Regions from separate parts of the Rhodobacter sp. 24-YEA-8 genome, predicted to be linked through region 3. Evidence: riboswitches for the same ligand, from Rfam matches in the RefSeq annotation. Region 3 holds a riboswitch; each other region holds the start of a gene.
The links. A riboswitch is a leader RNA that binds a small molecule or an ion and turns the genes downstream of it on or off. The one in region 3 is predicted to bind cobalamin.

Region 1 (9,883 bases), on a different contig from region 3:
GCAGCCCGCACAATCCGGATTAAATATATGGGTCATTCCGTCGCAGACCCATACATTGCGGACATCTTGTCTTTATGATGAAACTGCCCTACATCATTGGCAACGGGCCAATAGCAGCGCCCGCAGGCTTCCGTGACCCGAGGACAGCATGACCGATACGTCGCATTCCGCCGCAGAGCTTCCTGAACGCCCGCTGAAACAGGCGATCCGCCGTGGCCTGATGTGCCGCTGCCCGGCCTGCGGCGAGGGCGCGATTTTCTCGTCATACCTCAAGGTGGTACGGCAATGCCCGGCCTGTGGCGAAGAGCTCTGGCATCAAAGGGCCGATGACGGCCCCGCCTATATCACCATGCTGATCATCTGCCATATCGCCGGGTTCATGATCCATGGTCTGTTCAGCTATACCGACCTGACGCCCGGCATTGTCGGCCTGATCGTGACGATGACGGTGATTCCCCTGGCGCTGGTGATGTTGCCTTCGACCAAGGGCTTTATGGTGGCCATGCAATGGTCGCGGCGTATGCATGGCTTTGGCGAAAGCAGCGCATCGCAACACTGATGTCAGGCGCCGCGCCGCTGCCGACCTTCCGTTCGATCAACACCATCGGCACCTTGCCCGGATGGACATGGATGCGCCTGACCTGGAACCGGTCGCCAACGACAAGGCTTTCATTCCAGCCCCGGGGCCGGAAATCAGCCGGCAGCATTTCGTCCTGACGCGCGCCGTTGGCTTTTAACGCCGCCACGGCCTTTTCACATCCACTGACTGGTCGGCGCCCGCCACCAGTACAACGTCGGGCATTGCCGCCACGATAAACCCGCTACGCCCGCCTGTGATGCGCTCGCCGGTTCCAGACAGTCAGAAGCGGTTTCGGCATGGTCCGGGGTAAAGCCCATATCCCGCGCGGCGCAGAGCGGTCGGGCTTGTTAGGCCGTCTGCCGCCAGCGCTGCTGCGATGGGCGAATAGCCCTGCATTGACCAGATCCGCCGGGATTGCCGAGAGATCAACTGCGGCGACGCCATGACGGCGCGCCAGCAAGACGGCGTCGGACAGCCCGACATTGCCAGGCACGGCGACGGCGAATGCCATTTCGCTGTTCTCAGCTCCGGCACGCGTCGCGAAACCGCTTCTGACATGCATCGGGCAGCAGGTTTTGTCACCCGTGTTGCGCGGCCTGACCAGGCTGTGCTTTCCCTGCCGCCCGGATCATTATATCATCATGCCACTGCGTCGGAACATCCGGCCGCCAAAGCGCCATGTAAGGGCCGAGATGAAGCCAGAACCGCGATCTTCCGATCTTTCACTCGCGCCGGTCGCACGGCGCAAGCTGTCGGATTCGGTGGTCGAGCAACTGCGCGCCATGATCGCCTCGGGTCAGTTGCGCCCCGGCGACGCCCTGCCCTCCGAGCGTGACATGATGGCGCGGATGGGTGTCGGCCGCCCAGCCGTACGCGAGGCTTTGCAGCAGCTGCACACCCAGGGGCTGATCACGATCTCCCATGGCGAACGCAGCCGCGTCAATCCGCTGAACCCGGATCTGGCATTGCATCAGATCAATGATATCGCGAGCCTTCTGATCGCGGCAGAGCCGGGCAATCTCGGGCATCTGCGCGATGCGCGAAAACTGTTCGAGACCGGGCTGGTACGGATGACCGCCACAAAGGCGACGCCCGCAGATGTGGAACGCCTGCGCGGGCTGGTCGGCCTGCAGCGTGCGGCACTTGGCGATACGGCGGCTTTCATGCGCGCCGATATCGATTTTCACACGGCTCTGGCGGCGATCCTTGGCAATCCGGTGATCACCGCGCTGTCCCATGCCATGCTGGGCTGGCTCTTCAAACATCACGACACGCTTCTGCACTGGTCGGGCCATGAGACGGTGACGCTTGCGGAACATGAGGCGATCACCGATGCGATCGCGACCCAGGACCCCGATCTCGCGGCGGAGCGGATGCAAAAGCATCTCGACCGGTCGGAACGGCTTTACCTCCAGGGCTGACCCTGCCGCTCTCAGCCGGGCTTTTGCGCCGTCAGGATAAAGCGGTCATAAACCCGGGTTCTGAGCCGGTTGCGCAGCCCGTTGACCCGCCGTTGCGCCCGGGCAATCGGCTCATGCGAATGGCGCATGATGGCGGTGAACCCCGCCTTTTCCAGCAGTGGTACCAGCATTTCAAAGCGCAGGCCGGTGCCGAAAGGCAGCCCCGCCATGATCGCGGCATGGCGCGCGCCCATCGCGCCGTCATAAAACGGATCGGGCGAGATCCGGTCCCACAGCGCCAGCAACCGCGCCGGCCAGCGGCCCGAACGCGCGGGCTGTGCCCAGTCACCATCATAGACCAGAAGCCGCCCGCCGGGTTTCAGTACCCGAAACCAATCCGCAAAACCCTCTTCCGGCCGGGTCAGCGTCCAGACCAGGTGCCGGCACAGGATCGCATCCTGACTGGCATCGGGCTCCATCGTAACCTGCGCATCGGCCAGCACAAAGCGCAGCCGCGGCTTGCCCGCATGTTTCGCGCGCGCAACCGCGAGCATCGCCTCGGAAAAATCCAGCGCCGTGACCTCATGGCCCAGATCATGGATCAGCCGCGTCACCTCGCCGGTGCCGCAGGCCAGTTCCATAACCCGCGCCGGCGCGGGCGGCAGGTGATCGCGCATCGGCTGCGCCCAGGCGGCGGCCTCGGCCCCTGGCGCTATCGCATGGCCGAAGGCCTGGTCAAATGTCTCGGACCGGCGCGACCAGTAGTCACGGATGTCTTCGGCGAGATCGTGATTGATCACTCCGCAATCCCGGACAGGATCAGGTCAAACCGTTCACGCGCCCGTGTGGGCAGGGTCTCGGGCAATACGGTTTCCGCCACATCGCCGACATGGATCAGCATCACCATCCCCATCGCCACATGCGGCGAACATTTGATCCCGTAAGCGCCCGGCACGTCGAAGGTGACGGTGAAATCCTCATTGATCTTCGATCTGAACGGCGTGGCGCCTTCGGGGATCATATCATCAATGGTCGCGGCATTATGGCTCGGCTGGGTCGGGATAAAGCGCACTGAATCGCCCGGGGCGATTTTCAGATAGGATGGCTCATAGATCATCGGGCCGTTTTCCGACCGGTTATACATCTCCACCTCATGCGTTTCGGCCAGCGCGGGCGCGGCGATCATCAGAAAAAGGGCGGCAAGAGCGGATTTCATGGCTGATCCTCAAGGCAGTGGAAACGGAATTGCGTGACACCGTCGGTCGGGTCGGTCAGCGTCCTGGCACCGACGCGGAAAATGCGGGCAAGGCGGTCGGCGCTGAGCACTTCGCGCGGCGGGCCAAGGGCGGCAAGCCTGCCCCCCTCCAGCACCGCCAGCCGGTCGCAGCCAAGCGCCTGGTTCAGATCATGCAGCGCGATCACCACCGTCACCGGCAGGTCGGAGACCAGTCGCAACAGGGAAAGCTGATGATGGATATCAAGATGGTTGGTCGGCTCGTCCAGCAGCATGACCTGCGGGCGCTGCGCGAGGGCCCGGGCGATATGGACACGCTGACGCTCGCCGCCCGAAAGCGTGGTCCAGGACCGCGCCGCCATTTCAGCCATACCTACGCGCGCCAGCGCCTCGGCACAGATCGCAGCATCCTGCGCGCCGAAAGGCGCCAGCGGCGAGAGCCAGGGCGTGCGGCCCAGCTCCACCGCGTCACGCACGCTCAGCGCCTCGGTCGTCTGGGCCTGCTGTTCGACAAAGGCGATGCGCCGCGCGATATCGCGCCGGTTCATGCGCGACAGGGCCGTGCCGTCCAGGCTGACCGTGCCGCGCGGTCGCGCCGCGATCCCGGCGAAGAGCTTGAGCAGCGTCGATTTCCCGGATCCGTTCGGCCCGATCAGCCCGAGCGTCTCGCCACTGGCAACCTCAAGCGTGATGCCCTCGACGATGTTGCGCCCGCGCGCGGCCCAGCCAAGTTCATGCGCCGCGATCTTCATCCGCGCACCCTCCCCCGGATCAGGATCAGCGCGAAGCCGGGCGCGCCGACCAGCGCCGTGACCACACCGATCGGCACCACCTGGCCCGGGATCAGCATGCGCGAGACCACGTCGGCCGCGATCAGGAACACGGCCCCGGTCAGGGCCGCCGCCGGGATCAGCCGCCCGTGACGCGGCCCCACAAGGAACCGCGCCGCATGGGGGATCACCAGACCGACAAAACCGATGGAGCCAACAAGGCTGACCATCGTTGCGGTCATCAGGGTCACCGCACCGATCAGCACGATCTGCACGCGGCGCACCGCGATCCCCAGCGATGAAGCGGCGTCCGAGCCAAAGGAAAACGCATCCAGCGCACGCGCATGCCAGAGACAGGCAAGGAACCCGGCGACCGCGACCGGCAAAGCCAGTGTGACATCGGGCCAGCGCACGCCGGAAAGATTGCCCAAAAGCCAGAACATGATGCCGCGCGCCTGTTCGGCATTGGCGGATTTCGCGATGAAGAAAGAGGTCAGCGCGTTGAAAAGCTGCGATCCGGCAATGCCCGCAAGCACCATCTGTGCAGGGCCGCCGCCCGCCGCGCGGGCCAGGGCCGCAACAAGCCCAAAGGCCAGAGCCGCCCCCAGAAAGGCACCCCCCGAGATCCCGATGGCCCCGGCACCGACGCCCATGATCGTCACCGCCACCGCCCCGGTCGAGGCCCCTGCCGAGACGCCCAGCAGATAAGGATCGGCCAACGCGTTTCTGACCAGCGCCTGCAACACCACACCTGCCAGCGCCAGCCCCGCGCCGCATCCGGCGGCAACCAGCGTCCTTGGGACGCGGTAGGCCCAGATGATGCCCTGATCAATCGGATCGACCGGCAGCCCCGCCGCCCAGAGATTATTCGCCAACGCCGCCCAGACCGTCGACCAGGGCAGCGGCGTCTCGCCAAGGATCACGCCCGTCAGAATGGCAAGCGCAAGAACAGCCACCCCCGCCATGGCGCGCAGAGCGACATGGGCGGCAAGCGCAACAGGGGTGGCCGGTCGTTTCATTTCCGGCGGATCATTTCAGATCAAAGGCCGGCAGCGCCGCCGCCAGCTCTTCCAGCGCCGCGATATTGCGGATCGACGGGTCCATTGCATGGGCGTCGATGATCACGATGCGGCCATTCTTCACGGCCTCCATCTGGCTTACCACCGGATCGGATTTCAGGAATTCCAGTTTCTTTTCATGATCATCCGCTTCGAACCGGCGGCGGTCCATACGGGCGATCACGATCACATCGGGATTGGCCCGGGCGATGGTTTCCCAGGACACAACCGGCCATTCCTCGGGGCTTTCGACCACATTCTTCAGCCCCAGAGAAGACATCATCCAGGCCGGGGCCCCACCGTTTCCGGCAACATAGGGGTCGATATCCATTTCGGCCGACGAGAACCAGAACACCGCCGAGGCCTCTTTCAGATCAAGCGCCTTCGCCGCCGCGACCGCCGCTGCCTCGCGCGCTTTCAGGTCAGCGACCACCTCTGCGCCCTTGTCGGTGATGTTGAAAATCGTCCCCAGCTCTTCGATGCCGAGATAGATCCCCTCCATCGTATAGGGCTCCAGCCGCGTGCCGTCCGAGCCTGCAGTATTGTCCTTCCCGATGCAGTCGGACGGCAGGACATAGGCCGGAATGCCGAGATCGGCGAATTGCTCGCGCGTTGCCACGATGCCTTGCGGGCCGACATGCCATTCATATTGCACGGTCACGATACCCGGGCGTTTGGCGACGACGCTTTCGAATGAAGGGTCATTATCGGCCAGCCGCTCGATGCCGTCGTTCAGATCTTTGAACTCCGGCAGGACTTCGGTGAACCAGACCGAAGTGCCCGCGACCTTGTCGCCAAGCCCCAGCGTGTAAAGGATCTCGGTCGTCGCCTGACCGACGGTCACTGCACTTTCCGGCGCCTTGTCAAAGCTCAGCTCAAGCCCGCAATTCTGCAGCTTGAGCGGATAGCCGGTCTCGGCCAGGGCAGGCATGCCAAAGCAGAGCGCGGCCAGTGAGACGGTCAGTGAGAAACGGGTATTGGGAAAATATCGCATCCGGGATCTCCGAGTGGAATGGGGGATGGAGCGGATGGAGAGCGTGAAAACCGCGACGCACAAAGCTGGCCCGGCGCGACTGGCGCAGGCTGGCTGCACGGGATGCGATGGCGCATCTGCGGGTCAAAATCATATCTCGCCTCCCCGGACGCCCCGTCCGGGTCAAGTTGGTTACAGGAGTCGGCAGGTCTCCTGACTGGCGGGTCACAGGGTCTGCGCAGCCTTCCCATGGGCTCTCCCACAGTGGCTTTGTCGCGCGGATCCTCGCCGCCTACAGTTGCGGGGGCAGTTCCGGTTCATCCCCCCGGGCGGGGGGATAACGGATTCCCTTTCAATTCCTTGCGGAAACCGACATTGCCTGATTATGGGCAAACCCTGCACGTTTCAATGACAAAGCGCCCCAGAGGCTCGTGCCCGGGCTGCGGGATCAGCGCGCACCCCAGGTGTCGGAAAGCCGGTAGCCGCCGGGCCAGGGATCGGTCGGGTCCAGCATATGCTGATGGATGCCGGTAACCCAGCCGCGCCCCGAGATTTCCGGGCGGATCGCCGGCGTCCCCGCCAGATCGGTGGTGCCGAGGATGCGACCCTGAAATTCCGACCCGATCAGCGAGACAGTGGTCAGACGGTCGGCCTCTGACATCTGGCCGCGCGCATGCAGCACTGCCATCCGCGCGGAAAGCGCGGTCCCGGTCGGCGAGCGGTCAACCTTGCCGGGCCGGATCGCCACGGCAGCACCGGCGCGGAGTTCATTCCCCTGCCGCGTCACCTCGCCCGCGAAGAGGCAGAAGGAATAATGCGTCCAGTCCGGATTGGTCGGGTGGCGGAAGCCCAGCTGCTCGGTGCCGGCCTCCGAGATCCTTACCCCGAGCCTCGCGATATCATGCGCCTCGTCGGGCGTCAGGCTGAAACCTAGCGCTTTGGGATCAACAAAGACGAAACTGTCGCCGCCCCAGGCGGTATCGACCGTCAATGTGCCAAGGCCCTCGACCTCAAGCTTCGCATCCAGCCGTTCTGCGAAAGAGGGCAGGTTTTCGACAAAGATCCGCTCCGCCTTGCCATTGCGGCATTCGGCGCGGACATGGACGAGGCCGCCCGGCGCCTCCAGCACCATGCGCGTTTCCGGCTCGACCATCGGGATGATGCCGCCATCAAGCAGCACGGTCGAAACGCAGATCGAATTGGAGCCGGACATCGGCGGCGTGTCCTCGGGCTCCATGATGATAAAGGCGGCATCGGCGCGCGGGTCTTTTGGCGGCACAAGCAGGTTCACATGGCGGAAGACGCCGCCGCGCGGCTCGTTCAGCACGAAATTCCTGAGCGTCTCATCTTCGGCGATCCAGCGTGACTGAGCCCAGATCGTGTCTCCCGGCGGCGGGCGGACCCCGCCCACGATGACATCGCCCACCTCGCCCTCGGCATGAGCGGAAATCACATGGATGGTCTTGATCGAGCGCATGGGGAACCTCAGGAAAGCCAGGAGGGAAGGGTTTTGGCGGCATGGCCGGTAAGGGCGGCAGCGGCACAGGTTCTGAGACTGTCAAACCGGATCTGCCGGCCCGAAAGCCCCGGCCCATAATGGGCATATTTGCCGGAATTGGTCATCAGCGTGCGGGTCGCGGGCGGGAAGACCGGCTCGGAGATCGAGCACCAGCAGAGGTCAGGAATCACCTGCACACCGGCGGCTTCGAGGGTCGCGAGCGTGCCCTCGCCCTGCAGATCGGCAATAATACTGCGCCCGGCAGTGATGATGGTCGGCACCTGCACCCGCCCACCGTTCAGCGCGCTTGCGAAGGCGCGGCATTCCTCGCGCGAGGCATGCGGGCTGCCGATGGCGACAAGGTCGATCTCTTCACCGCCCTGGTTCAGCTCCTCCCAGGCGCGGGTGAAATCAGTGCGGCTGATCCGGGCCGCGTCGGCATCGGGTGCGACAAGATGCGCTTCGGGCGTGACCCCTTCGACATGCAGCATCGGCGCGGCCGAGGTGGTGCCAAAGGCCGCGCACAGCGCCTGTAACTGCTCGCGCGATGCCGCGCCCACACCTCTGAGCAGGGGGATCCGGTCTGGCGAGGCGCGGCCCGCAAGCCAGCCCAGCAAAGGCCAGAAGAGATCATCCGCGCCAGAGATCGCCGCCACGTCGATGACGCGCTGCGCCGCCCGGTTCTCGTCAAGACAAACGCCCGCCAGCGGTGCGCGCCCGGTCATCGCAATGAAAAGATCAAGGAAATCCGGGTGTTTCGCCGTTCGCGCCCCCAGCACGGAATTGGCAAAGATCACCGCATTGCTTTCCGACCAGCCAATAGATTCTCCTTCGGCCGGAGCGCTTTCCAGCAGATAGGGGGCGCAGGTGAAGCTTGGCCGGCAGCCCATCGCCACATAGGCATCGGCCAGCCGCTGCGCCGGGGTGCCGAACAGATCCGGCACGCCCTGGGCACGCCAGTTCTCGCGGTCGACCGAAATCGCATTCATCGTTGTTGGCACCCGCACCCGTGCCCCCATATCCGCCATTTTTGCCGCGAAAGTCAGATTGGCCGGGCTCGCATAGATGCAGCCATCGATATGGCCCTGGGTCACATCGATCAGTCGGGTCGCGCCCTGATTTGCCGCCATCGCAACAAGGATGCGCATCGCCTGCGACACGGCCTCGCCTTCCGCACCTGAAAGCATCGCCAGATCTGCCGCCGTCAGGGCCAGCGCCGATCCCGCGGCAGAGGCGACCGGCAGGGTCATTCCCGGGGCCTCGATGGCCCCGGGAATGACGGCCACCTCCTCCAGATGCGAGACTATGTCGAAGGCCGCGCGCTCCAGCCGCAGGACAGGCAGCGCCACGCCGAACATCTCGGCCGCAATCATCGCGCCCAGCGTCACCACATCTTCCGGCTCGCGAAACACCAGCGCTGCAGGCGCAAGCCCGTTCAGCGCCATATCCAGAAGCACCCCTGACCCGGTGCAGGAGCCCCGTGTCCCCGGCATCACCAGCACCCGCCCGGCAAGCGTCTCGCCATGCAGCGGGTGATGCGCATCGATCACCTTTGAGGTCGCGGGATCGACCCCGCCCCAGAAGCTCAGCGGCTCATCGGATGCCAGAACGCGACCCTTCGCCGTGCCCTCAAGAATGAACCGCGAGCCCATCATTTCACCACAAACCCATGGGCATAGGGATCACGCTCATCAATGAAGATCGTGTTGATCCCGGTCTGCCGCGCCCAGCCGCCAATCGACGGGATGATCGCCGATTTTCCCGGTACCGCGTCAGAGGTCGCCTCGACCCGACCCTTGAAGATCGAGCCGATGATGCTCTCATGCCAGAATTCATCGCCGACGCTCAGGCGGCCCTTTGCCGCCAGCTGCGCCATCCGGGCCGACGTCCCGGTGCCACAGGGCGAGCGGTCAATCGCCTTGTCGCCATAGAATACGGCATTGCGGGCATGTGCGCCCTCGACCGTCGGAACCCCGGTCCAGAGGATATGCGACAGCCCGCTGATCCGCGCGTCGCCGGGATGCACGAATTCATATTTCGCGTTCAGCGCAGCGCGCAGCTTCGGCGAGAAGCCGATCAGCTCTCCGGCGGTGAAATCGGCCATATCGCGGAAATTCTTCTGCGGCTCGACAATGGCGTAGAAATTGCCGCCATAGGCCACATCGACCACGATCTCGCCCAGTCCCTCGACCTCTGCCGTCAGACCCTCGGCATAAAGGAAGCCCGGCACATTGGTCAGCCGCACCTCTTCAACGAAACGGCCCTCCTGGCGGTAAGAGATATCAACCTTGCCCGCCGGCGCATCGATCGACAGCTGACCAGGCGAGCGCGGCTGGATCAACCCGTTCTCGATCCCCATGGTGATCGTGC
Region 2 (9,883 bases), 860 kb from region 3:
GTCGATACCACCGGCTGCGGCGATGCGTTCGACGCGGGCTTCATCACCGCGCTCCATCACAAAATGGATCTGAAAACCGCGCTGAACTTTGCCCAGGCGACGGCGGCGCTGGTGGCGACCGGGCTTGGATCGGATGCGGGTGTACAGTCGTTTGACCATACGCTTGAGTTCATGAATACGGCGAAGATCAAGGGCTGATCGCCCTTTGGCGAAGCGCCGGAGGGGTGTTGCATCCCTCCGGGCCTTTCCCGATCTTTTTATCGGGTGGAAGAAAGCGTCAGGGGGTCTGTGCCAGCAGGCCCGCGGCTGTTTCGGTATCGGTTACCAGATGGCTGACATAGCCGCCTTTCAACGTGGCACGCAGCGCGGCGATCTTTCCCGGGCCACCTGCCACGCAGACCCGGCGAGGGATGGCGCGCAGCTCATCAAGTTCGATCCCCATCATGCGGCTGTCGAAGTCACGGCGGATCTGCTGGCCTCCGGCATCGAGGAAACGGCAGATCAGCACCGCTTCGGCGCCGTCTGCTGCATAGGCATCGATCTCATCCGTGCCGGCAATGCCGGCAACCCGCATCGTGCTGTCGGGCCCGAGACCTCCGAGACCAAAGACGATGGTGCGCGCTTTGCGGATCAGCGCAAATTGCTCGGAAAGCGCCGGTTCTTCGCGCAAAGCGGTGCAGAGCGCGGCGCTCGACAGCACCGCCGGCGCATGCATCACCATGCTCAGCGCGCCGAGATTGCGCGCCATGATCGCGGTGCAGAGCTCGGCCGAGAAATCGCGCCGCCCCATTGCCGCGCCAGTGACCTGGACCACGCTCAGCCCCTCGACGGGCTGCGAGATCGCATCGGCCACTGCCAGCACCGTGCGCCCCCAGGAGATGCAGAGCGTCTCGCCCGCGGTCAGCATCCGTTCGAGCTGCCGCGCCCCGGCGGCTCCAAGGGCTGCAAGTCGCGTCGCCGCATCGTCTCCGGGCTGTACCGGCACCACCAGCGCCTCTTCGAGGCCAAAGCGCGCGGCGAGGGCCAGCGACAGCGAATGCCGCGCCATTACGCCCGCATCAATGCTGATCCGCACCGCGCCGCGTTCGCGCGCTTCCTGAAGATAATTGACCACGCTGGCACGCGAGACGCCGAGCCGCGCGGCGATGTCGCTCTGGTTCAGGCTTTCCTCATAATAGAGCCAGGCGGCCCAGATCACGATATCGTCGAATTCTGCCGGCACGGCCCCCCGCCCGCGTATCTGCGCCTCTGCCGACATCAGTCCCCCTGCCCGTCACGCCCAGTCATGCCATCAGCTTTGCCACGAAACCCAGGCCTTGGCGAGGCTTTCACCGATCTCTTTCGTACTCGCATTGACATTTGACACCAATAACTGTCATTTGACATCAACTCAGACCTGAATGTCCAAGGAGAAGATCCGATGCAATCCCTGTGGTCCGATGCGGATTTCGAGAAAACCGTTGCCGCCTATGTCGCGGCCGGCGTGAACCGCGATGTGGCGATCCGCACCTGGACGACGCGGCTGCTGGGCCAGGTGCCGCAGCTGGTGCTGCATGGCGGCGGCAATACATCGGTGAAAACCGTGATCAATGACCATGATGGTACGCCGGTCGAGGTGCTCTGCGTCAAGGGGTCGGGCTGGGATATGGGCCAGATCGAACCGGCAGGCCTGCCCGCGCTGCGGCTTGCCGAACTGAAGGCGATGGTGAATTACGAGACGCTGTCGGATGACGATATGGTCATGCTGCAGCGCCGCCTGTTGCTGGATCCGGCCTCGCCCAACCCTTCGGTCGAGGCGATCCTGCATGCGATCCTGCCCTTCCGCCATGTCGATCACACCCATGCCAATGCGATTGTCGCACTGACCAATCAGCCGAATGGCGAGGCGCTGATCCGCGCGCTTTACCCCGAATATATCGTCATTCCCTATGTGATGCCGGGCTTTGACCTCTCGAAGGTCTGCCTCAGGGCCTTTAATGAACGCCCCGATGCGCCCGGGATGATCCTGATCAAACACGGGATCTTCACCTGGTCCGACGATCCGCGTGTCGCTTATGAGGCTATGATCGAGGCGATCACCCGCGCCGAAAACCGCATCGCGGAGGGCAATCCGAAACCCTTCGGCACCGCGCCGGTGCTGAGCGGGCTGGCAGACGCCGCAGAGATCGCGCCGATCCTGCGCGGCGCCATCGCATTGCCGGGCGCGCAGGAAGGCCTGCCCCGCCGCTTTGTGATCGAACATCGCGTGACCCAGGATATCCTGGATTTCTGCGGCGCGGAAAATGTCGAAAGCCTGACCCGGCGTGGCAATGCGACACCGGAACATGTCATCCATATCAAGCGCTTCGGCCTGGCACTGCCCGCGCCAAAAGCGGGTGAACTGCAGGCCTGGGGGGCGCTGGTCCGCGAGAAGATCGCGGCCTATATCGCGGATTACACCGATTATTTCACCCGCAACAATGCGCGGGCGGGCGGCATCAAGACCATGCTCGACCCGATGCCCCGCGTCTTCTACGTCGAAGGCGTCGGCGTCTTTGCCGCTGGTCCGACTGCGAAAGCCGCCCGGATCGGGGCGGATGTCGCCGAGGCGACGATCCAGGTGATCCGGGGTGCCGAAGGGATCGACGCTTTCGAAGCGCTGCCCGAGGCAGACCTTTTCGATCTGGAATACTGGTCGCTGGAACAGGTGAAGCTGAAAAAGGTCGCCGAAAAGCCGCTGACCCGTCAGGTCGCGGTGATCACCGGGGGCGCCGGTGGCCTGGGTCTTGCCATGGCCGAGGCCCTGCGCGCGGAAGGCGCCGAGATCGCACTGCTTGATATCGACGGCGCGAAGGCCTCCGAGGCGGCAAAACGGCTGGGCGGCATCGGCATCGGTTGCGATCTGACCGATGCGGCGGCGGTAGATGCGGCGATTGCGCAGGTGGCGCTGCGGTTTGGCGGCGTTGATATCCTTGTCTCGAATGCCGGGGCGGCCTGGCAGGGCGCGCTGCTTGATGTGTCGGATGCTGATTTCCGCGCCGCATTCGAGCTGAATTTCTGGGGTCACCACTATGTCGCCCGCGCGGTGGTGCGGGTGATGCAGGCCCAGGGCACCGGCGGCGCGCTTTTGTTCAACGTCTCGAAACAGGCGGTGAATCCGGGCCCCGATTTCGGCCCCTATGGCACGTCGAAAGCCGCGCTGATGGCCTTGATGAAGCAATATGCGGTGGAACATGCGGCCGATGGCATCACCTCGAACGCGGTCAATCCGGACCGGATCCGCACCGGGCTCATGACCGATCAGATGATCGAAGAGCGCGCCCGCGCCCGTGGCGTCACGCCCGAGGTCTATATGCGCGGCAACCTGCTGCATCGCGAAGTCACCGCCGCCGATGTCGCCCAGGCCGCGCTCGCGCTGATCCGGGCGCGCACCTCGACCGGGGCGGTAATCACCGTCGATGGCGGCAATACCGCTGCAATGCTGCGCTGAGGCGCTCTTTTCCCCTGGTGCCGGCGCAGCAATGTCGCCGGCGCCTTCGTCTGTCCCGCGCGAGCGGCCCCGGTTACCGCAATCCAGGGGCCTCGCGGACCTGTACGTCCCGATCGCACACAATCTGATGTGGTCACTGCAAACCCGACATTGATGTAAGCTCAGTCTTTGCTGTCTGCCGATGTGCCTCACGAGGGAGATTGACGATGTCGAAACGAAAGCAGCACGTCCGCTGAATTCTGGGAGAAGGAGGCCCTTGAGGCCATGAAAGGCGAGGCGCCCGCGTCGGAACAGACGAGCCTGTCCGGCGTGTTTCCGACGATGATCAATCACCGGCAACGCGCGCTGCTCGATGGCGCATCCGGTGTTTTGAACGCGCTGGCCGCAAAGCGTCGGTGACCGATGAGGTCCTGGATCTGCATGCCAGGATCGGAAAGCTGGCGGTGGCCAACTCTTCTTTGGGAAGAAAGCTGCAGCTATGGGGCGGAAAGTGAGGCGCTGCATGGTGCAGGCAACCATCCGGGTCAGTTGATCGGCCGGCACTGCGCTTTGCCGTCGCTCCCCTGGTCGTCGTTTTACCATATACTGCCGGGTGAAACGGACCAGAGCCTCGCGCTGATGCGGCTGATCAATATGCAGGCCTGGACAGGCCTTTCTTTGGCCTCGGTCAGATGACCTCGCACCTGCGCAATAAGGGCCATAAGGTGAATGAAAAGCGCAAGCGCCGGCTTATGCGCCTGATCGGGCTGATGCCGGTCTGTCAGAAGCCCGACAGCAGCGGGCCAACTGCAGGGCACAAGATCTCTCCCCGCCTTCTGCGCGGGTTGCGGGTGGAACGGCAAACCAGGCCTGGGGCGCGGACTTCCCCTGTCTGCCAATGCCTCGCGGCTTTCGCTGTCTGATGGCGAACATGGATTAACAACATAGCCCAACGGGCCGGGCTCCCGTGCCCGGCAATACCTGAATCCACAGGCTTCCAATCCTGTAAGACATGGCTCAAGGCGCTGAAAAATGAGAACATCTGAGCGCGCCGCAGCGACCGGCTGAACGCCACCGAGCCGGCAGCATTCACTCCGGGTGCGTCATTCCTTGGGAAAGCTACGGAACGCCCGCCTGGTCCGGGCCATCCCGCATCCGCGCCGGGTGTCTCTTCCCCGCCTGCCGCGTTGGCCCGAGGGATGCGGCCCATGGGAGCAGAGGCGGGATCTTCAGCGCCCCTGCCAGCGGTCGGCGAAGACCATGTCTTCCAGCCGGTGACGCTGCCCCCAGCCCCGGACCTCAAGCTCTGGCCGGTCATAAAGGTCGCGCACATGCCCAAGGCACAGGAGCGCCACCGGCACCACTCCATCGGGCAGATGCAGGATGCGCTTGAGATCACCTTCGCGGAAGATGCTGACCCAGCCGACGCCGATCCCCTCGGCCCGCGCGGCGAGCCAGAGGTTCTGCACCGCGCAAACCGTGGAATAGAGGTCGGTCGCGGCATCATGGGTGCGGCCCAGCACCACCGGACCGCCACGTGTACGGTCACAGGTGACGCAAAGGCAAAGCGGCGCCTCAGAGATCCCCTGGAGCTTGAGCTGCGAATAAAGCGCGCGCCGCCCCTCGCCGAACATCGCCGCCGCCTCGGTATTGGCGGTCTCGAAGGCGGCACGGATCTCGCTCCGCACGCCATCATCACGGATCAGGATGAAGTTCCACGGCTGAGAGAGCCCGACCGAAGGCGCGGCATGAGCCGCCGCCAGGAGCCGGAGCAGCAGATCGTCGCTTAACGGATCGGGCAGGAACTGGCCCCGCACATCGCGGCGCTCAAAGATCGCGCGGTAGACGGCGGCGCGTTCCTCTCCCGAAAAGGCAGCGGCGGTGCCGGGCGGGCGAAAGTCCGCACCGGAAGCGCCCGGATCTGCGCCTTGGGGTTTGGAAGCGAGCTGTTCGGCAGGACCGTGATCGCAACGGGCCGCGCGCGGCACATTTATCGGCATGACATTTCCCCTGTCAGGCAAACCGGCGCCCCTGCTGCCGTCCGCGCAGCCGGGGCCGTTCTGGTCTGGCCGGTCTTCTGGCTTGGTTTCACCCCGAAGCGGCGCCTTCCCGGCCAAAGCCAGTGGCATCTGCCGCCCGGTCCGCAAAAGCGGTCCACCTTACAGCGTTGGGCACGCGGCGGATTTGCACCGCCTTCCCGATTATCCCTCCGGCCAAAGGCAGCGCAGGGCCTGCGCCGCTGCCCGGGCCGGAAAGCACCAGACCGCAGCACTATCAGAGAAGTCCGGCCAGAACGCAACCGCGCCGCCGCCTGATTCGCAGCGACGGGCTGCGCCCTGCGATCCGCCCCGGCCGGCATCGCCGCCCGCACCGGACAGGATGCCCCGCCCCCAAAGAGCGCGCCTTCCTGTTTCACGCGCCTTTTCACCGGCTTTGCGCTGACGCTTGCCGCCCCGCCCTGTCGTGATCATTGAGTTTCGGCAGAAAACCGGCTTTCCCCGGCCTCACCGGTCGCACTCCACTTGACCCTTGCGCCGCAATTCCGCCTTATCGCCCCCGAGACGCTTTCAGAAAGATCCCCCATGTTCTCGAAAACTGCCGCTCCGAATGGCGAGCCCGGACAGGCTGGCTCCCAGGTGACCACGCCTCCCGCCGGCGCCAGCCGCAGCAATGCGACCCGCTCTGTGCTTGGCTCTGACCTGAAGATCACCGGCGAGATCAGCTCGACCGGCGCGCTTGAGGTTCTGGGCGAGGTTGATGGCAATATCACCGCCGACGCGCTGGCTGTCGGGCAGCATGGCCGCATCTCCGGCTCGGTCAGTGCCAAATCGGTCGAGGTGCATGGCCGGCTCGACGGCAAGGTCGACAGCCAGCATTTCATCATGCGCGCCACCGCCCAGGTGACCGCCGATATCACTTACGACACCCTGGTGATCGAGAGCGGCGCCACCATCGAAGGCCGCTTCACCCGCGGTCGCGGCTGATCGCCAGCATCTGCATTGGCCGATCTGAACCAGCCCTGGTCGGGCAGTTCGGATCGGGCCGATTCCGCAAAATGCTTCAGCGCAGGCCGATCTCGGCCAAAGCGCGTTCCAGCTCAGGCGGCAGGCTGTCATCGCCGTCCCGGCTCAGCGTCAGGTCACGCGGCACGTCCTCTGGCCCGATATAGCGCCAGCCCTGAAACGGGCGGCGCGGCGCGGATTCGGTGCGGATGATCTCTCGGTCCATCACGATGGCGCAGCGGCTGATACCATCGCCGGTCTCGACCCGCTCCAGCGCGGTGATGCGCTGCCGGCAGAGGATCACCCCCTTGATCACCCAGTAAAGCGAGCCACCCGCCAGCACTTCTGCCTCGCGTTTGGGCCACATACGGGTGACGTGCACCGCCTGCCCTGCCGGCCAGCGCGCCGCATTTTCCTCTTGCCAGGTCGCAAGATCCCCGATGCTTTCGGCACCGACACAAAGCTTGAGTATATTCACGAATCCCATGGCCGGATCATAGGCGCCTGCCCCGCCGCCGCAAGATTGACCGATGGCCTCCGCCTCCCTATCCTGTGGCTCTGGCCGGATCCGGCGCAAATGCTGGCCCAGTCCTCGCGCCGCTGACGGCCCTCTTTGCCGGAGGGTCTGCGCCTTGCCCGATACTGAACCCGATGCCGCCGCCGCCGACCGCCTGACCGGACCCGCTGCTCAGGCCGGGTCTGTCGCGCAGGGTGGGTTTGCCACCCCCATCGCGGCCCGGATCTGGGATATGAAATACCGGCTGAAGAACGCAGATGGCATGCCCATTGACCTGACGGTCGCCGACAGCTGGCGCCGTGTCGCCCGCGCCCTTGCGGTGGACGAGCCCGATCCCGCAGGCGCTGAGGCCCGGTTCATGTCGGCGCTGGAAAGCTTCCGCTTTCTGCCCGCCGGTCGCATCCTGGCCGGGGCCGGCACCGACCGCGCCGTCACGCTGTTCAACTGTTTCGTCATGGGCGCTATCCCCGATTCGATGGAGGGGATTTTTCAGGCCCTGAAAGAGGCCGCGCTGACCCTGCAACAGGGCGGCGGCATCGGCTATGATTTCTCGACCATCCGGCCGAAAGGCGCATTGGTGGCGTCTGTGGCGGCGGATGCTTCGGGGCCTTTGTCCTTCATGGATGTCTGGGATGCGATGTGCCGCACCATCATGTCCGCCGGCGCGCGTCGCGGCGCGATGATGGCGGTCCTGCGCTGCGATCACCCTGATATCCTTGACTTTATCACCGCCAAACAGGATCCCGCGCGGCTGAGGATGTTCAATCTCTCGGTGCTGGTCACCGATGCCTTCATGGCGGCGGTGAACGCGGATCAGAGCTGGGAGCTGGTCTTTGGCGGCACGGTCTATCACAGCCTGCCCGCCCGCGCGCTCTGGGACCGGATCATGCGCGCGACCTATGATTATGCCGAGCCGGGCGTGATCTTCATCGACCGCATCAACCGGATGAACAACCTCCATTACGCCGAGGTGATCAGCGCCACCAATCCCTGTGGCGAACAGCCGCTGCCGCCCTACGGCGCCTGCCTGCTCGGGTCGGTCAACCTGGCCGCGCTGGTGCGGGACCCTTTCACCGAAGCGGCCCGGATCGCGGGTGATGAGCTAGCCGATCTTGTCGCAACGGCCGTGCGGATGCTGGATAATGTGATCGGTCAGTCACGCTTTCCCCTGCCCGAGCAAGAGGCCGAGGCCCGGGCCAAGCGGCGGATCGGCCTTGGTGTCACCGGGCTTGCCGATGCGCTTTTGATGTGCGGGCTGCGCTATGGCTCGGATGAGGCGGTGGTGCAGACCGATGCCTGGCTCAAAGCACTGTCGCGGGCGGCCTATCTTGCTTCGGTGGATCTTGCGAAAGAACGCGGCCCCTTCCCGCTGTTCGAGGCCGATGCCTTCCTCGCCGGCGGCACCATGGCGGCGATGGACAGGGATATCCGCGACGCCATCCGCAGCCATGGCATCCGCAATGCGCTGGTGACCTCCATCGCGCCTACGGGGACGATCTCGCTTTATGCGGGCAATGTGTCTTCGGGGATAGAGCCGGTCTTTGCCTGGAGCACAAGGCGCAGGGTGCTGCAAAAGGATGGCAGCGCGCGCGAGGAGGAGGTCGGGGATTACGCCCTGATGCGCTGGCGCGCGCTTCAGGGCGAGGCGCCCCTGCCCGCGCATTTCGTGACCGCACAGGAGCTTGCGCCGATGGATCATCTGCGGATGCAGGCGGCGGCACAGCGCCATATCGACAGCTCGATCTCAAAGACGATCAACTGCCCGGCGGATATCCCGTTCGAGGCCTTCCGCGATGTCTATCTTGCCGCCTGGGATATGGGCTGCAAGGGGTGCACCACATACCGGCCCAATGCGGTAACAGGATCGGTGCTGAGCGTCGCGCCCGCCCCCGGTGACAGCGAAACGCCCCGGGATGCGCCGCTGCCGCGCCCCGCCACGCTTTCGGGCGAGACCTATAAGATCCGCTGGCCGGGCTCGGAACACGCGCTGTACATCACGGTGAATGATATCGTCTCGGGCGGGCGCCGCCGCCCCTTCGAGGTCTTCATCAACTCGAAAAACATGGAGCATTTTGCCTGGACGGTGGCGCTGACGCGAATGATCTCGGCGGTGTTCCGGCGGGGGGGTGACGTGTCTTTCGTGGTGGGCGAACTCAAGGCGGTGTTCGACCCGAGGGGGGGCGCCTGGATTGACGGGCGCTACATCCCCTCGATCCTTGCTGCGATCGGCGGTGTGATCGAACGCCACCTGATCGCGACCGGCTTCATCGCGGGCGAAGGAATGGGGCTGAACTCCGACCCCGGCGCCCTGTCGCCGGGCGAGGCCCCCGGGAGCGGGATGGGAACCAGGGCCGGAGAGCCCGGACCCCAGGCCATCTGCCCCAGTTGCGGATCCTTTGATCTGCGCAGGGAAGAAGGCTGCCTGATCTGCGCCAGTTGCGGCTTTTCGCAATGCAGCTGAGGCGCGCCCTCAGCCTTGTCGGTATTTCCAGAGCGCCGGCAGCGCCATCGCCAGCAACAGGCATCCCAGCGGCAGCGAGAACCCGAACCCGACCCGCGCATAGCCAAGCGCCCCGGTCACCCCGCCCAGAAAGAAGGTGAAAACCAGCTGCGTCATCAGCCGCATCCGGTGCCAGTCAACCCTGTGGACCGCGTCGGGCGCATGGCGGCGATACAGGGCGCGACCGAGACCTATGCCGATATCGGTGATCATCGCCGTGGCATGGGTGGCGCGCAGCCTGCCGCCCGAGATCTTGGTCACGGTGGCGTTCTGCATCCCCATGGTGAAACAGAGACACGCCATGCACCAGAGCCGCCAGGCCGCGCCCTCATACCAGCCGCCGGTGGCGAACAGCATCAGGCAAACGCCCTGCACCGCCACGCTCACCGCATATTGGCGCCCCGGCAGATGCAGCC
Region 3 (9,883 bases):
TTTGCCGGATGCCGGTGCGAGCTGAAAATCCCCGCCGGGCCGTAAGCTTTGATCTTCATCCCCGGCTTCAGGTGATCGAGCATCCAGCGCGTGCCGATGGATGTCGCCTGGGCTTTCACCGTGACCGAGATCGACAGCGGCCGCGACGGCGAAGACGAGATCGTATAGGTGCGCTGCACATTGCCCTTCGCGCCCTTTTTCGGATCAACCGGCAGGTCGAGCGTCACGAACTGGCCCGGCTGATAGTCAAACCAGGCGCCCGAGGGCGCGCGGAAGGTGAAGGTGGCAGTATCCGGCGTCTCGGGCACGACCATGGCGCATTCAAGATGCTCCGCATCATCCCAGGGTTTCGCGGACCAGTTAAGCTGTTGCCTTCCCATGATTTATTCCGCCGCCAGTGCCGGGCCTGTGCCGGAAACAGGGCCAAGGCGTTGCGTCATGATGCCCGCATACCAGTCCACGAACTGCATCACCCCTTCTTCCTGGATCGGGGAATAGGGCCCTGGTTCATAGGCGGGCGAGAGAATGCCCTTCTGGTTTTCTTCGACCACCTGGCGGTCTTCGTCATTGGTGTTGAGCCAGACACGGGTCAGGGTTTCGAGATCATAATCGACGCCCTCGACCGCATCCTTATGGACCAGCCAGTTGGTGGTCACTTGCGTCTCGGTCGGGCTGATCGGCAGGATGCGGAAGACGATGGCGTGATCGCCAAGGAAATGGTTCCAGCTGTTCGGGTAGTGGAAGAACAGAAGGCTGCCGGCATCGTTGAAGGGCATGGTGCCCATGCGTTTCGCCACCGCCGCCTTTGTCGACATCGTATAGCTTTCGGCGCCGTTGAGCAGCGGGATGCGGGCGAGCCGCCATTGCATCTGCGGATGGTTGGTGAAGCGCGAGGGCAGGCCGGCCGCCTCGCAGCGTTTCCAGTGTTCGATGATGTCGGGCGAGGCCGAATCGGGTCCCTCCATTGCCGTCATGCGCGGGTTGTCGGAATAGGTCCGGCACAAAGACGGGTGCGCGCCGCCGCAATGATAGCATTCGCGGTTGTTCTCGATCACCAGCTTCCAGTTGCCGTTTTCGACGATGGTAGAGCTGAAAGCGACCTTTGCATCCGCGAGCCCCGAGGGGGCCAGATACGACATCAGCTTCGGCGCGAGGTCGGAAATGGAAGGGGGCACATCGGCGAGACAGATGAAGACCATGCCGCCAAGATCGACACAGTGCACCTTCTTCAGCCCGAATTTCGAAGGGTCGAAATCCTCGCCCATATCGCGGGCGAAAATGAGCTTGCCTTCGAGGTCATAGGTCCATTGGTGATAGGGGCAGACAAGGTTCGTCGTCGAGCCATTGGTCTTCGCGCAAAGCCGCTGACCGCGATGGCGGCAGACATTGTGGAAAGCGCGGATGCGATTGTCTTTGCCTTTGATGATCACCACCGGATAGGCGCCGACCTGAAGCGTGGCAAAGGCGCCGGGTTTCTCCAGCTCGCAGCCCGGAATGGCAAAGAGCCATTCGCGATACCACAGATGTTGAAGATCAGCCTCCAACACCCCGGGATCGCAATATAAATCGCGCTCTAAGGCATAGCCGCTCTGGCGTGCCAGAAGGCGGGAAAGGGTCTCGGACTGGCTCAGCATTCGCTGTCCTTCGCGTTAGCCCGCGCGCGCTGCGCGGGCAGGTTTGACGTGCGATGGACAACAGGCGGCGAAGGGCCCGCGCGGGGATGGACCCGCGAGCCTGTTGCCGCTTCGCCGCCCACCGCGGCTCGACATCTCGTGCAAGGCTGGTTTCCGGGCTTGGCGAGCGGTCTTTTCAACCCTGGTCGCGACACCTTCCCGGGCTCCTCCGCCCAGTGGTCCTTGTCGCGCCTCTCAGCCTCTACCGTTGCGGGGGCAGCGCCGGCTTTGACCCCTTGCGGGACCGCACCGGCTTCCCAATTCTCCGCTGTCGCCAGCGGCACCTTGCGAGGCTGAATTGATCACAGTGCGGCGGCCGGGATTGTCTGTTTGCGACATGTCGCAAAGCGGAACAGACAGCGGCCCTGTAAGCAGCCTCATTCGCGCTGAAAGCGGGATTTTGCCGGTTGCCAAACGAAAATGCTCCGCTTAACGATTGGGCAACTTACTCGTTGGGGTGTCCCGGGAAACCGGGGCTGAGAGGCCGCAAGGCTAACCCATCGAACCTGATCCGGTTCATACCGGCGGAGGGAACGGGTGGTCTGATCGTGTCTCTGGCGGCCCGTTGCGGCTTGCCCGGACGCCAGTCTCCCCAAATCTTTTCGCCGGTCATTGGGGGCATGATGACGGCGATAGCTTTGACCATAGCGGGGTCTGATTCCGGCGGCGGCGCAGGGATCCAGGCCGATCTCAAAAGTTTCGCGGCGATGCGCGTTTACGGGGCCAGCGTGATCACCGCGATCACGGCGCAGAACACCCGCTCGGTGACAGCGGTGATGGCCCTGCCGGTGCAGATGGTCCGGGCGCAGCTTGATGCGGTGTTCGATGATCTTGCCGTGGGCGCGGTGAAGATCGGGATGCTGGGCGATCCGGAACTGGTCTCGACCGTAGCGGCGGCGCTGAAGGGGCGTAATCTGGCCCTGGTGGTTGATCCGGTGATGGTGGCGAAATCCGGCGACCGGCTGCTCGCGGCCGAGGCAGTCGCGGCGCTACGCGAGGAGCTTTTGCCGCTTGCGACGGTTTTGACCCCGAACCTGCCCGAAGCGGCCGATCTTCTGGGCGAAAGCCAGGCCAGCAGCCATGGGGTGCAGGAAATACAGGGGCGCGCGCTCCTGTCGCTTGGGCCGGCCTGGGTGTTGATGAAAGGCGGTCATGCCGGGGGGGCAGAATGCCGCGACCTGCTGATCGGCCCTGAACCCCATGTTTTCACGGCAGAACGCCAGCAGACCAAAAATACCCATGGCACCGGGTGCAGCTATGCCGCAGCGATTGCGGCAGGGCTGGCGCAGGGGATGACAATCCCCGATGCGGTGGCGCGGGCGCATCGCTGGCTCCAGGGGGCGATCCGGGCAGCGGATGCGCTGCAGGTCGGATCCGGCCATGGGCCGGTGCATCATTTCCACGCGCTCTGGCCGCAATCATGAGCAGCGTCCATATTCTCGGGGCCGGTGTCATGGGCCTTGTGATGGCCAGTGAACTTACGGCGCGCGGCCATGAGGTCACGATCTCGGACCCTGCCGGAGGCCCCGGGCCGCAGGCCTGTTCCTGGTGGGCCGGCGGTATGCTGGCGCCATATTGCGAGGCGGAATCGGCAGAGGAACCGGTCGAACGGCTGGGGGCCGGCGCGGCCGCCTGGTGGCAATCCCATACCGGGCTGGTCACCGGGGCCGGGACGCTGGTTCTGGCCGATCCGCGTGACCGGGGCGATCTGGCGCGCTTTGCGCGGCTGACCAAAGGACATCAGACCATTGGCGGTGATGAGATCGCACAGCTTGAACCCGATCTGGAAGGCCGATTCCGCGAGGGGCTCTGCTTCAGAACCGAAGCACATCTGGCCCCGCGCGCGGCGCTTGGCGAACTGGCCCGCCGTCTCGCGGCCCGGGGGATCGTGGTGACGCCCGAGCCGTCAGAGGCGCCGCTGACCATCGACTGCCGGGGGCTCGCGGCGCGCGACAGTCTCAGTGACCTGCGTGGTGTGCGCGGTGAGATGCTGTTGATCCGCTGCGAGGGCGTGAGCCTTTCGCGCCCGGTCCGCCTCCTGCATCCCCGCATCCCGCTTTACATCGTGCCGCGCGGCGACGGGCATTTCATGCTGGGCGCCACGATGATCGAAAGCGGCTGGCGTGGCCAGGTGACGCTGCGGTCGATGATGGAGCTGATGGCGGCGGCCTGGACGATCCATCCCGGTTTTGGCGAGGCCGAGCTGGTCGCGACCGGGGCCGATGCGCGCCCCGCTTTCCCCGACAATCTGCCCCGGATCCGGCGGCGGGGCGATGTAATCTTTGCCAATGGTCTCTACCGCCACGGATTCCTCCTCTCGCCCGCCTGCGCGCGGATGGTGGCGGAACATCTCGAGACCGGCGCACAGCCCGAGTTCATGGATGAGGTGAGGACATGAGAGTTTTCGTGAATGGAGAGGCAAGGCTGACCGGGGCGCGCACCCTGGCGGCTTTGCTTGAGGAACAGGGCTTTGGCGTAGCCGTGGCGACTGCGGTGAATGAGGTCTTCATCGCCAAAGTCGCGCGGCTGGAAACAGAAATACAAGAGGGCGACCGTGTCGAAGTGCTCGCCGCCATGCAGGGGGGCTGAGATGCCGGTATTCTACGGAACTGCTGTTGAAAGCGCGCTGATGCTGGGCACGGCACAATATCCCTCGCCGAAGATCCTGGAAGACGCGTTTCGCAGCTCTGAGGCCGGGATCGCCACCGTCTCATTGCGCCGCGAACAGCGAGATGGCGGTGACTTCCGCGCGCTTGTGGCAGATCTGGGCGCGAAGATCCTGCCCAATACCGCTGGCTGCCATACGGTGAAAGAGGCCGTGACCACGGCCCACATGGCGCGCGAGCTGTTCGCGACAGACTGGATCAAGCTTGAGGTGATCGGCCATACCGATACGCTGCAACCCGATGTCTTCGGACTGGCAGAGGCCGCCCGCATCCTGATTGCCGACGGGTTCAAGGTCTTTCCCTATACGACCGAGGATATTGGCGTCTGTGCGCGGCTGGTCGAGGCCGGTTGTGAGGTGCTGATGCCCTGGGGCGCGCCGATTGGCTCGGGGCGGGGGCTGATGAACGAATATGGGCTGCGCGTGCTGCGGGCAGAGTTTCCCGATCAGGTTCTGGTGGTCGATGCCGGGATCGGGCTGCCTTCCCATGCGGCGCGGGCGATGGAGCTGGGCTTTGATGCTGTGCTTCTGAATACGGCGGTGGCCAAGGCCGGTGATCCGGCGCGGATGGCCGGGGCCATGGCCGGGGCGATCCGGGCGGGCAGGGCGGCCTATCTCGCGCAGCCGATGGAACCGCGCGATATGGCCGCGCCCTCGACACCCGTGGTGGGGAGGGCGTTTCTCGCATGACCCTGCCGCGTTTCTATCCGATTTTCGATTCTGCTGCCTGGGTGGCGCGGATGCTGCCGCTTGGGGTCCGCCTGGTGCAGCTGCGTGTCAAGGATCGCAGCGCTGACGAGACGCGCAGTGAGATCCGCGAGGCGCTGGACCTGTGCCGCGCGCATGATGCCATCCTTGTGGTCAATGATCACTGGCAGCTTGCAATTGAAGAAGGCTGTGACTGGATCCATCTCGGACAGGAGGATCTTGATGCCGCCGATCTGGTAGCGATCCGGCGGGCCGGGCTGCGGCTCGGTATATCGACCCATGACGAAGAAGAACTGGCGCGCGCGCTGGCGCTGGGCCCGGATTACATCGCCCTGGGGCCGGTCTGGCCGACGATCCTGAAACAGATGAAATGGCATCAGCAGGGGGTGGAAAAGCTTGCCGACTGGAAGGCCCGGATCGGGGATATCCCGCTGGTGGCGATCGGCGGTCTGACCCCCGCGCGCGCGGCAGAGGCCTTTGCCGCCGGGGCGGATCTGGTTTCAGTGGTGACCGATATCACACTGAACCCCGACCCCGAGGCACAGGTGCGGCACTGGCTCGGGGTGACGGGATGAGCCGCTATGCGCGCCAGACCCTGCTGCCCGGGATCGGGGCCGGGGGGCAGGCGGCTTTCGCCGCGGCGCATCTGCTGGTCGTGGGGGCCGGGGGGCTGGGCGTGCCGGTGCTGCAATATCTGGCCGGTGCCGGTATCGGGCGTATCACCGTGATCGACCCGGACCGGGCCGAGGAAAGCAACCTTCACCGACAGCCGCTTTATGCGGGTGGTATCGGCGCGCCGAAGGCTGCACTTGCGGCAACTGCGCTGCGGCTCCTGAACCCTGACTGTCAGGTGACGGCGCTTGTGGCGCATTGCGATCCTGCAACTGCACCCGACCTGGTGGCGGCGGCCGATCTCATCCTCGATTGCGCCGATAGTTTCGCGGCAAGCTATCTGCTGTCTGACCTGTGCCACCGCGCCCGGAAGCCGCTGATCTCGGCTTCGGCGCTGGGGCTTTCGGGCTATGTCGGCGGGTTTTGCGGGGGCGCGCCTTCGCTCAGGGCGGTGTTCCCCGACCTGCCGGAAACCCTTGCGACCTGCGCCAGCGCCGGTGTGCTGGGCCCGGTGGTAGGGATGCTGGGCACCGTCATGGCGCAGATGGCGCTGGCGCATCTGGCGGGGATCATGCCATCGCCGCTTGGCCAGCTGATCCGCTTTGACATGGCGGGCTGGCGCTTCAGCAGCTTTCGCTTTGACACCGCGCCCGAGCCGGAGACGGCTTTCCCTTTCATCGCCAGGGCTGCGATCCGCCCCGGCGATTACGTGATCGAGCTGCGCGACCGCGCCGAGGCGCCGCTCGCGGTCACCCCCGCGGCCCATCGCATCGCGCCTGACCAGATCACGGGGGCCACGCCCGCGCCACATGAGCGCATCGTTCTCGCCTGCCGCTCCGGCCTCAGGGCCTGGCGCGCGGCGACGCAACTCCATCCGATTTTTCCCAATGAGATCGTGCTGATCGCCGATCCGCCCCTGACGGAGACCGAGATATGACCCGTTTCGCCCTGGCCCTGCTGGCCGGTATCGCGCTGACCGGACCCGCCCGGGCAGACGACCGTATGACCCTGATCCTTGACTGGTATGTGAACCCCGACCATGGCCCGGTGATCATCGCCCGGGAAAAGGGCTTTTTCAAAGAGCAGGGGCTTGAGGTTGAGATCATCGCGCCTGCCGACCCGACGGAGCCTCCGAAACTGGTCGCGGCGGGCCAGGCCGATCTGGCGGTCTCCTATCAGCCGCAGCTGCATCTCCAGGTTCATGAAGGGCTGCCGCTGGTCCGTGTCGGCACCCTGGTCGCGACCCCGCTCAATTGCCTGATGGTGGCGGCAGACGGGCCGGTGCAGAGCCTTGGCGATCTCAGGGGAAAGCGAATCGGCTATTCGGTTTCGGGCGTCGAATCCGCGCTGCTGTCGGGGATGCTGGCCAGCGCCGGGCTGACGGCGGGGGATGTCGAAATGGTCAATGTGAACTGGTCGCTGACGCCGTCGCTCCTGACCGGTCAGGTCGACGCGGTGATCGGGGCGTTTCGCAATTTTGAAATGACACAGATGCGGCTTGCCGGTGGCAACGGGCGCTGTTTCTACCCCGAAGAGGCCGGGATCCCTGCATATGATGAGCTGATCTTCGTGGCCCATACCGGGTTTGACCAGGACCGCGTGACCCGCTTCCTGACCGCGATCGAGCGTGCGACGGCCTATATGATCAACCATCCCGATGCCGCATTCGAGGCTTTTGCCGCCACCGCGCCGGACCTTTCCGACCCGCTCAACACCGAAGCATGGGCCGCTACATTGCCGCGTTTTGCCCATTCTCCGGCGGCGCTGGATCATGGGCGCTATGCCAGGTTCGAGGCGTTTTTGCTGCAATCGGGCCTGACGGACACGCTTTTGCCGGTTTCGAAACTGGCGGTTGATCCGGGGGCGGCAGAATGAGCGCCGCTGATTACGGAGCCGGATTTGCTGCCCTGCGAAGCGCCTGTCCCGATGACTGGAACGCCTATACGCGGCACGCGTTTCTCGACGCGCTGCACGATGGCTCGCTGCCGCGCGCCGATTTTCTCAGCTATCTGCGCCAAGATTATGTTTTCCTGATCCATTTCGCCCGGGCCTGGTCGCTTGCAGTGGTCAAGGCCGGCAATCTGGCCGAGATGCAGGCGGCCAGCGCGACGGTCCATGGCCTTCTGCATCACGAGATGGCGCTGCATATCCGGCTCTGCGCTGCGGCGGGAATATCGGCGGCAGATCTTGCCGCCACCGAGGAGGCGACCGGCAATCTGGCCTATACCCGGTATGTGCTGGATGCCGGGCTGAGTGGCGATTTCCTCGATCTGCTGGCGGCGCTGCTGCCTTGCGTGCTGGGCTATGGCGAGATCGGCGCGCGGCTGATCGCAACCGCCGGTGAAACGCCCTATCGTGACTGGATCGAAACCTATGGCGGCGAAACCTATCAGCAGATCTGCCGCGAGGCGGGGGCGCTTTTTGACATGGCCATCCGCGACCGCCTGGGCGAGGCCGCGCAGACCCTGCCGCGCTGGCGCCAGCTCGAGCGCCATTTCCGTGTTGCCACGCGGCTTGAGGCCGGGTTCTGGCGCGCGGGCCTTGCGTGATGCAGCTTTCAGGCGAGGCCTGGATCGGCCGCGAGCGCCTTTTCCCGCCCTTGCGGCTGGAGCTGGCGGCGGGCGAATGGCTGGTGCTGCTTGGCCCGTCGGGCGTGGGCAAGACCACGCTTTTGCGGCTGATCGGCGGACTTCCGGTCGGAGCGGAGTTTCGCGGTCAGATCACCGGCCGCATGCCGGTCGCGCTGATGGCACAGGATCCGGGGCTGATGCCCTGGGCCACGGTGGCGGCGAATATCACGCTGGGCGCCACGCTGCGCCGCGAGACGCCGGACCGCGCGCGGCTCGCGTCAGTGCTGGAACAGACCGGCCTTGCCCCCCATGCGGCAAAGCGTCCGGCCGAGCTCTCGGGCGGGCAGCGGCAGCGGGTGGCACTGGCACGGGTTTTGATGGAGGACCGGCCGCTTGTGCTGCTGGATGAGCCGTTTTCGGCGCTGGATATCGGGCTGAGGCTCCGGATGCAGGATCTTGCGGCGCGCCTGTTGCGCGACCGGACCGTGATGATGATCAGCCATGATCCGGTCGAGGCCGCACGGCTCGCGAACCGGATCCTTCTGATGACGCCGGCGGGTCTTGAGGACATCGCAGCCCCCGCAGGTCGGACACCGCGTCCGAGCGACGCGCCAGAGGTTCAGAATGCCGCGACTGCGCTGACCCGGCGGCTGGTGGCGCTGGCATGATCCGGATTTCTGTTACCGTTCTGGTTCTGCTGGCGCTCTGGCAGGGGGTGATCCTTGCCACCGGCCTGCCGCCCTTTCTGCTGCCGTCACCAGGGGCGGTGGCCCGGGCGCTCTGGACCCATCAGGGGGTACTTGCGACAGCTTTCCTGAAAACGCTGACCGAGACCCTTGCGGGTTTCGCGCTTGGCGCGGTGATCGGGTGCGGGCTCGCGCTGCAGATGGCGGCGTCCGGGCGGCTGCGGCGCTGGCTTGGCCCGGTGGTCGTGGTCTCGCAAACCATCCCGATTTTCGCGCTGGCGCCGATCCTGACGCTCTGGCTGGGATATGGCATGGCGCCGAAACTGGCGGTGGTGGCGCTGGTGACATTCTTCCCGGTCGCAAGCGCCTTTCATGACGGGCTGACCCGCGTACCCCAGGCGCGGCTGGATCTGGCGCGGGTGATGGGGGCAGGGCGATGGGCGATGCTGATCCGGATCCGATTGCCTTCGGCGCTGCCGGATCTGGCCACGGGGCTGCGGCTTGCCGCCGTGCTGGCGCCGGTGGGCGCGGTGATCGGCGAATGGGTCGGCGGATCAGAGGGGCTTGGCGCAGTCATGCTGCATGCGAATGGCCGGATGCGGATCGACCTTGTCTTCGCAAGCCTCGCGCTGGTCGTCGCATTGTCGCTGGGTTTTCAGCGCCTGATCGCCGGGCAGCTTGCCGCCCGGCTGGAGCGTTATGCCGGCTGAAAGAGGGCGGGGCTTTCGGCCCCGCCGATCACTCCACCGTCACCGATTTCGCAAGGTTCCGCGGCTGGTCCACATCGGTGCCTTTCGCAATCGCGGTATGATAGGCCAGCAGCTGCGCCGGCACCGCGTAAAGGATCGGCGCCCAGACCGGGTCGACTTCGGGCAGCGTCAGCTGCGCCCAGGTGCCCTGTCCGGCATGGGCAATGCCCGCCGCATCCGACAGCAAAAGCACCTTGCCATGACGTGCCATCACCTCTTG

Region 1: it holds a riboswitch for cobalamin, as region 3 does, so the genes downstream of both, BLW25_RS18610 (ABC transporter substrate-binding protein) here and BLW25_RS04655 (aromatic ring-hydroxylating oxygenase subunit alpha) in region 3, are expected to answer to the same signal.
Region 2: it holds a riboswitch for cobalamin, as region 3 does, so the genes downstream of both, bluB (5,6-dimethylbenzimidazole synthase) here and BLW25_RS04655 (aromatic ring-hydroxylating oxygenase subunit alpha) in region 3, are expected to answer to the same signal.

The regions. Positions count from the first base shown of each region.
Region 1 covers NZ_FNSK01000002.1:439,617-449,499, forward strand. The annotation lists gene BLW25_RS18570 (DUF983 domain-containing protein) at 149-559, shown strand; partial or broken gene cpsB (mannose-1-phosphate guanylyltransferase/mannose-6-phosphate isomerase) at 615-814, opposite strand; gene nanR (transcriptional regulator NanR) at 1,222-2,001, shown strand; gene BLW25_RS18590 (class I SAM-dependent methyltransferase) at 2,013-2,780, opposite strand; gene BLW25_RS18595 (pseudoazurin) at 2,777-3,196, opposite strand; gene BLW25_RS18600 (ABC transporter ATP-binding protein) at 3,193-3,966, opposite strand; gene BLW25_RS18605 (FecCD family ABC transporter permease) at 3,963-4,949, opposite strand; gene BLW25_RS18610 (ABC transporter substrate-binding protein) at 5,014-5,973, opposite strand; cobalamin riboswitch at 6,201-6,404, opposite strand; gene BLW25_RS18615 (trans-3-hydroxy-L-proline dehydratase) at 6,464-7,492, opposite strand; gene BLW25_RS18620 (cis-3-hydroxy-L-proline dehydratase) at 7,501-9,165, opposite strand; gene BLW25_RS18625 (4-hydroxyproline epimerase) at 9,165-9,883, opposite strand, start outside.
Region 2 covers NZ_FNSK01000001.1:1,790,986-1,800,868, forward strand. The annotation lists gene BLW25_RS08850 (carbohydrate kinase family protein) at 1-198, shown strand, start outside; gene BLW25_RS08855 (sugar-binding transcriptional regulator) at 278-1,258, opposite strand; gene BLW25_RS08860 (bifunctional aldolase/short-chain dehydrogenase) at 1,421-3,469, shown strand; gene BLW25_RS25235 (hypothetical protein) at 3,734-3,868, shown strand; gene bluB (5,6-dimethylbenzimidazole synthase) at 4,678-5,448, opposite strand; cobalamin riboswitch at 5,498-5,681, opposite strand; gene BLW25_RS08880 (bactofilin family protein) at 6,031-6,432, shown strand; gene BLW25_RS08885 (DUF1489 family protein) at 6,509-6,937, opposite strand; gene BLW25_RS08890 (adenosylcobalamin-dependent ribonucleoside-diphosphate reductase) at 7,122-9,428, shown strand; gene BLW25_RS08895 (YoaK family protein) at 9,438-9,883, opposite strand, start outside.
Region 3 covers NZ_FNSK01000001.1:926,581-936,463, forward strand. The annotation lists gene BLW25_RS04650 (FAD-binding oxidoreductase) at 1-380, opposite strand, end outside; gene BLW25_RS04655 (aromatic ring-hydroxylating oxygenase subunit alpha) at 384-1,634, opposite strand; cobalamin riboswitch at 1,761-1,976, opposite strand; TPP riboswitch at 2,117-2,223, shown strand; gene thiD (bifunctional hydroxymethylpyrimidine kinase/phosphomethylpyrimidine kinase) at 2,297-3,097, shown strand; gene BLW25_RS04665 (FAD-dependent oxidoreductase) at 3,094-4,071, shown strand; gene thiS (sulfur carrier protein ThiS) at 4,068-4,262, shown strand; gene BLW25_RS04675 (thiazole synthase) at 4,264-5,028, shown strand; gene BLW25_RS04680 (thiamine phosphate synthase) at 5,025-5,621, shown strand; gene BLW25_RS04685 (HesA/MoeB/ThiF family protein) at 5,618-6,595, shown strand; gene BLW25_RS04690 (ABC transporter substrate-binding protein) at 6,592-7,533, shown strand; gene BLW25_RS04695 (TenA family protein) at 7,530-8,207, shown strand; gene BLW25_RS04700 (ABC transporter ATP-binding protein) at 8,207-8,896, shown strand; gene BLW25_RS04705 (ABC transporter permease) at 8,896-9,624, shown strand; gene glmS (glutamine--fructose-6-phosphate transaminase (isomerizing)) at 9,653-9,883, opposite strand, start outside.